One region of the Pantoea sp. SGAir0418 genome, then DNA from elsewhere that is predicted to be linked to it. Evidence: predicted binding sites of a transcription regulator. Region 1 holds the regulator's gene; the other holds the start of a gene.
What was found. Region 1 encodes LexA, which represses DNA repair genes until DNA is damaged. Its sites were predicted from a motif close to TNCTGTATGTACATACAGNA; they were not measured.
Positions count from the first base shown of each region.

Region 2: umuD (translesion error-prone DNA polymerase V autoproteolytic subunit) is a predicted target of LexA. The motif match lies at 2,013-2,032, and genes of this name have one in related genera.

Region 1 is NZ_CP027911.1:3,663,018-3,666,430, reverse strand. It holds gene plsB (glycerol-3-phosphate 1-O-acyltransferase PlsB) at 1-891, opposite strand, end outside; gene C1N84_RS17130 (diacylglycerol kinase) at 1,017-1,385, shown strand; gene lexA (transcriptional repressor LexA) at 1,491-2,105, shown strand; gene dinF (MATE family efflux transporter DinF) at 2,234-3,413, shown strand, end outside.
Region 2 is NZ_CP027911.1:2,329,021-2,332,433, forward strand. It holds gene otsA (alpha,alpha-trehalose-phosphate synthase) at 1-906, opposite strand, end outside; gene otsB (trehalose-phosphatase) at 903-1,691, opposite strand; gene umuD (translesion error-prone DNA polymerase V autoproteolytic subunit) at 2,050-2,481, shown strand; gene C1N84_RS10730 (LysR family transcriptional regulator) at 2,478-3,383, opposite strand.

The DNA.
Region 1 (3,413 bases):
ATCCTGCGCCAGCTGGCGCACGCGTTCGCCGCCGTGCACGTTAATGCCCTGATAGAGCCGACTCCACAGCCAGCCCATCACACGGTCAGTCACGCGGATCGCTTCGTACGAGAAATCCGCCGCCACTTCTTCCATCATTTCGATGGCGTTCTGCTGGGCTTTTTCATGCGAAATCTTCTTGCTGCGCGCTTCGTCTTCAACCGCTTTCTCAATCGCTTTGGACTGCAGCAGCTTGTTGAACAGATCCTGGCGTGCCGGCAGACGCGGGCCGACGGCTGCCAGCCGCTGGCGGGCAAAATGAATGCGCGCGACACGTGCCAGCTTCTGCGCGATCGACTGATCGGTACCGTGTTCGGTGGCCATCTGACGCAGTGAAACCGTGGGCGAGAAGCGGACAAAGCTGTCGCGACCGTGCCACAGGATGGCAAAGAACTTCTGTATACCGTTAAGAATACGCAGATGTGGCGTCGGTTCGCCCTGAATTTCACGGCCTGGCGCACGGCCAAACATCACGGAAACCGGCAGCATCTGTACGTCCAGCGCCGCATTGTTGCGGTGCAGATCGAGGTAGTCATGGAAAAGCTTGACCGACTCCGGGTTCGCCACGAAATAGGGGAAGACGCGTGGCCCATCGTGAATAAATACGTGGCGCGGCAGCAGGGTGCCGTCAATCTCCAGCGGTGCCAGCGGATCCGGCAGATCGTGCTTCAGGCACTGTGCGCGTAGCGTGAGCAGGTCCGCCTTTGAATCATAAGGCAAAACATACATCACCGGACGGGTCGGATCGATACCGTGTTCCGAGATCGGATCGGTCGGAATGACCTTACTTTTTACCAAAATAGAGAGTGGTAAATTCAACAATTTGTAATAGAGTTTACGCCAACCTGACATAGACAACTTGAAGCCTCTTGTTAGCAAAGCGCGGCAAGCATACCAGAAAGTGCGGCGAAGATCTGTGGCTGTGCCACCTCGCGCGCCCAGACATTGACGTCAAAAACAGTTAAGGGTTCCACAACATGGCAAATAACGTCACCGGTTTCCTGAGAATCATTAAAGCCGCCGGTTATTCCTGGCAGGGGCTGCGCGCTGCCTGGCAGCATGAAGCCGCTTTTCGCCAGGAGGCGATTGCCGCACTGGTCGCGGTTGCCATTGCCTGCTGGCTGGATGTCGATGCCATCACGCGTGTGTTGCTGATTGGCTCGGTGGTGCTGGTGGTCATTGTTGAGATCCTTAATAGTGCCATCGAAGCCGTGGTGGACCGCATCGGTCAGGAGCGCCATCCGCTGGCAGGACGCGCCAAAGACATGGGCTCGGCGGCGGTACTGCTGGCTATCTTACTGGCTCTGTTTGTCTGGATCGCGCTGCTTTGGTCGCATTTGCGATAAACATTCCACATTCATCAAGCCGCTGATTTTTCCCTCTGTTTCGGTTTTCATTTCGCCAATACCTGTATATACTCACAGCGACTGTATAAACAACCAGGGGGCGGGATGAAAGCGTTAACCAGCAGGCAGCAACAGGTCTATGACCTGATTCGCGACCATATTAATCAGACCGGCATGCCGCCAACGCGTGCTGAAATTGCTTCGCAACTGGGCTTCCGCTCGCCTAACGCTGCTGAAGAACACCTGAAAGCGCTGGCGCGTAAAGGTGTCATTGAAATCGTCTCCGGTGCATCGCGCGGTATTCGCCTGCTGATGGAAGAAGAGGCGAGTGAAGGGCTGCCACTGATCGGTCGCGTCGCCGCCGGTGAACCGCTGCTGGCGCAGGAACATATCGAAGCCCACTATCAGGTCGACGCCAACCTGTTCAAACCCTCTGCCGATTTCCTGCTGCGCGTCAGCGGTATGTCGATGAAAGATATCGGCATTATGGACGGCGATCTGCTCGCGGTGCATAAAACACAGGAAGTGCGCAATGGCCAGGTGGTGGTTGCGCGTATCGATGATGAAGTCACGGTGAAACGCTGGAAGAAGCAGGGCGCGATTGTCCAGCTGCTGCCGGAAAACAATGATTTCCAGCCGATTGTCGTGGATACCCGTGAACAGTCGCTAACCGTGGAAGGGCTGGCCGTAGGCATCGTGCGCAACGGCGAGTGGCTCTGAAACCCGGTTGATCTCCCCCGCTGCGGCGGCGCTCGCGCGCTGTCCGCAGTCTGCTCTAATCATACTTTTGTTCCCGGCCCGTAAGGCGCTCGCTCAGGCCGACCACCGTAACCCTCGGGATGGGGCTGATGCAGCTATTTTCCTCTTCTGATAAAGCGCTGTGGCGACTGGCGTTGCCAATGATCCTCTCCAATATCACCGTGCCGCTGCTCGGCGTGGTCGATACCGCCGTGATTGGCCATCTTGATAGCCCGATCTACCTCGGCGGCGTGGCCGTAGGCACCACGGCAACCAGCTTCATCTTTATGCTGCTGCTGTTTCTGCGTATGAGCACCACCGGTTTAACCGCGCAGGCGTTCGGGGCCGGCGATAAACAGGCACTGGCGCGCGCACTGATGCAGCCGCTGCTGATCGCTCTGGCCGCCGGGTTGCTGCTGGCGCTGCTGCGTTCTCCTGCCAGTAGCCTGGCGGCAACGCTGATGGGCGGCAGCGCGGAAGTCCAGCAGCAGGCGCAGATCTTCATTGAAATCCGCTGGCTGAGCGCACCGGCTACGCTGGCTAACCTGGTGATTCTCGGCTGGCTGCTGGGCGTGCAGTATGCGCGTGCGCCGATGGTTCTGCTGATTGTCGGAAACCTGGTCAACATCCTGCTCGATCTGCTGCTGGTGCTGAAACTGCACTGGGGCGTTGCCGGTGCCGCCGCCGCCACGGCGCTGGCCGAATACGTGACGCTGGCAGTGGGATTATGGATGGTGGCGCGCGTGCTGAAACTGCGCGGTATCGATTTCAAACTGCTGAAAAACAGCTGGCGCGGTGACGCGGCGCGGTTATTTCGCCTTAATCGCGACATCATGCTGCGCTCGCTCATGCTGCAGATCTGCTTCGCCTCGCTGACCCTGCTGGGTGCACGCATCGGACCGGATGTGGTTGCGGTCAATGCGGTGCTGTTGATGTTCCTGACGTTTACTGCCTATGCGCTGGACGGCTTTGCTTACGCGGTGGAAGCCTGCTCGGGTGAAGCGGTAGGGGCAAAAGATCGCAGCCGGCTGCTGCTGATCTGGCATGCCGCCTGTCGCCAGGCGGGTATCGTTGCGCTGCTGTTTGCGCTTATTTATGCGCTCAGCGGGCCGCACATTGTTGCGCTGCTTACCTCGCTGCAGCCGCTGCGTGAGATGGCCGATCGCTTTCTGCTGTGGCAGGTGATTTTACCGCTGGTCGGCGTCTGGTGTTATCTGCTGGACGGCATGTTCATTGGCGCGACGCGCGGCCGCGAAATGCGTAACAGCATGATCATGGCAGCAGCCGGTT
Region 2 (3,413 bases), 1.3 Mb from region 1:
CGGCGCAATCTGTGAGTAGCGGATTTTGCCGCGGTGCTGCGGGAAGTTTTCCAGCAGCGCCTCATAGGCAAGGAAACGCTCCGGCAAGCCTTTGGAATAGTCGAGACGCTCACAGGCGATAATATTCTGCAAATCGCCCAGCTCACGCTTCATTGCGGCCATCTTCGGTGGCAGCGGCCCTTCTGCCATCTCTTTAATGCTGTCCGGCTCGATACCGATGGGGTAAACCTCGGTCATAAAGGTGTTGCCAAAGGCGCGATGCTTCTTCTCGCCTTTATTCTGCAGCTGCGTCAGCTGGCTCAGGCTGTCGAGAAACGCCACGCGATCGGATTCTGTCTGGAAACCCAGCAGATCGTATTCACACAGCATTTCCAGCAGTTCCTGATGCGGCGGCAGCGCATTGAAAATTTCCGGCGTCGGGAACGGGATATGCAGAAAGAATCCGATTCGGTTATTGATGCCCTGTTTACGCAGTTCAGCGGCAAACGGCAGCAGGTGGTAATCGTGGATCCACAGGATATCGTCCGGCTTGATCAGCGGTTTAAGCCGCTGCGCCAGCAGGGTATTCACGCGGCAGTAGCCTTCCCAGGCTTCACGCTGATACTGCACCAGATCGAGACGATAATGGAACGCGGGCCAGATCACCGTGTTAGAAAACTGGCAGTAGTACTGATCGTAATCGTTTTGATTGAGAGGGAATGAGGCATAGGTAATGCCGTCTTGTTCGATCTGGGTAAGTTCCTCATCTTCTTCACCGGAAAACTCACTGATCTCTCCGTTCCAGCCAAACCACAATCCTCCGGTGGTCTGCAGCGCATCCAGAATGCCGACGGCGAGACCGCCTGCGTTGGTTTTGCTTCCATCAGGAATAGCGATACGGTTAGATACGACGACTAAACGACTCATAACCTAAACTCCTTACCGACGTTGTCATGTTCTAGTTGTAATAATAGTTGTTCCAGCCAGTGCCAGACCGCTGCCACATCGGGCAGACGATAGCGCGCCTGGCTTGGACCTTCACCGACCTTGACCGAGATGCCGTGCATAGCATTGACAGCAAGAAAGCCTTTCTCATCGGTCAGATCGTCGCCCACAAATACCGGAATGCGACCGGTAAATGGCGCTTCCTGCATAAATTCGCGTACCGCAGCACCTTTATCGATGCCCTGCGGTTTCAGTTCCACCACGCATTTACCTGGCTGCAGCGCCAGCGCCGGAAAGCGGGTTACCGCCTCTTCGGCCAGCTGCATGATGGCGTTTTCATACTCAGGCGCGTTGCGGTAGTGCAGCGCAAAGGCCATGCCTTTCACTTCCAGCAGCGTACCGGGCCACTGGTCGAGGGTCTGCTGCAGTTCAACCTGCAGCGTTTGCGCCACCTCATCGGGCAGCGACTGACGGTGCAGATGTCCGCTGGCATCGCGGCGCTCAGCGCCGTGCACGCCCGCTGCCGGGGCTTCCAGCGGCGCGACCAGCTCATCCAGCTGGCTGATCGGACGGCCGGAAACCAGCGCCAGCGCGCCGTGACTTAAATTAGAAATTTGTTGCAGATGCTGGCGCACCGATGCGGGGATGGAAACCGACTCGGGCTGCGACTGAAGCGCGGCCAGCGTGCCGTCCACATCAAAAAAGAAGGCGTAAAGTCCGCCACTTAGCGACGGCAGGGTGCTGTTCTCATTAACCGCAGGGGTCACGTCTCCTCCTGTATCTGAACGTAAACGGGCAGTCTGTTCGCAGGCAGGCAGGAAGTGAGGAGGTTTTTCCGTAAACACGGTAATCGAAAGGGTAACGCTCCAGAACTAAACGAAATTTTCATCAACACTGCAACCGCACTACGAACATCGGCAACATTAAGTGTAGACAACAATTGAAGTTTCGCCAGACGGGCGCACAGAGTGCTTAGCGAAGAGTGCACTTTTCAGCGGTTTGCGCGGCAAAAAACTGAATTCTGCTGTTTTTCATACGCTTCGCTTTTTTTACCGCGGGCAGACTTGATCATAGCAAAAATCGCCTGATACTGTATATAAAAACAGTATCTATGGAATGTTCGCTATGACGCGTTTCTTTTTGCCACAGCTTTCACCGCCTTCGCGCTCCCGCCCGCTATTCCTTGACGCGGTGCACGGCGGTTTCCCCTCGCCCGCTCAGGACTACATTGAGCGCCAGATTGATCTCAATGAGCTGCTGGTGACTCGCCCGAGCGCCACCTATTTTGTGCGTGTCGAAGGCGACTCGATGCGCGATGCCAATATCCGCGAAGGCGACCTGCTGGTGGTCGACAGCTCACTCAATGCCCGGCACGACGACATCGTAATCGCCGCCATTAACGGCGAGTTCACCGTCAAGCGGCTGCAGACGCATCCCTGCGTACAGCTGATGCCGATGAATCCGCGCTATCAGCCCATCCGGCTGCGTGAAGAGGAGGAGTTAGAAATTTTTGGCGTGGTGACGTTTATTATTTACGCCGCACGCATCCAGCGTTAGCGCATCGTTTCGGCGCGGATCATCTCAATCAGCCGGCGTAAACCCGGGTGCAGCTGGCGACGGTCGGGGTAATACATCACCAGCGGTTCGTCTTCGCTGCACCAGTCCGTCAGCACGCGCACCAGCTGCCCGCTCGCCAGCTGTGCCTGTACGTAGCGCTCCGGGCAGTAGCCGAGACCGTAACCGCCGGCGACCGCATCAATAATCATGTCGCTCTCATTGAGCGTCAGCGTGCCCGGCACATCGACCTCATACGCCACCTTGCCCTGCGCCAGCGGCCACTTATACAGCGTGCCATTGCCAAGGCGCATGCGAATACAGCGATGGTTGCGCAGATCGTCCGGATGCTGCAGCGGCGGCGCGTCGCGCAGGTAATCGGGTGACGCCACCACAATCCAGCGCAGTTTGGGCGTCAGCGGCATGGCGATCATGTCTTTCGGTACGCTGGCGCCGTAGCGGATCCCGGCGTCATAGCCGCTGCCGATGATATCCACCAGATTGTTATCCACCGTAATTTCCAGGCTGAGCTCCGGATAGGTCGCCATAAAGCGCGCCAGGATCGGCCGAAACAGCAGCTGCCCGGCATCACGCGGGATGTTCAGCCGCAGGCGGCCGCTGGGTGATTCGCGATACAGGTGCAGATCGTTCAGCGCCAGCTCAATCTGCGCAAAGCCGGTTTCCAGATGGCGCAAAAAAGCGGCACCGGCGTCCGTCGGCACCACCGCCCGGCTGGTGCGGTTGAGCAGGCGCACGCCAAGACGCGCTTCAAGACTGCGCAACGTGTGGCTGATGGCCGACGTGGTGACCCCCAGTTCCAGCGCGGCGAGGCGGAAGCTCTTGCGCCGGCAAATCAGCAGAAAAACATTCAGATCGGCCAGTTCATTACGTTGCAGGGCGGGCATTTTCGTATCTCCTGACTCATTGCCACGTTG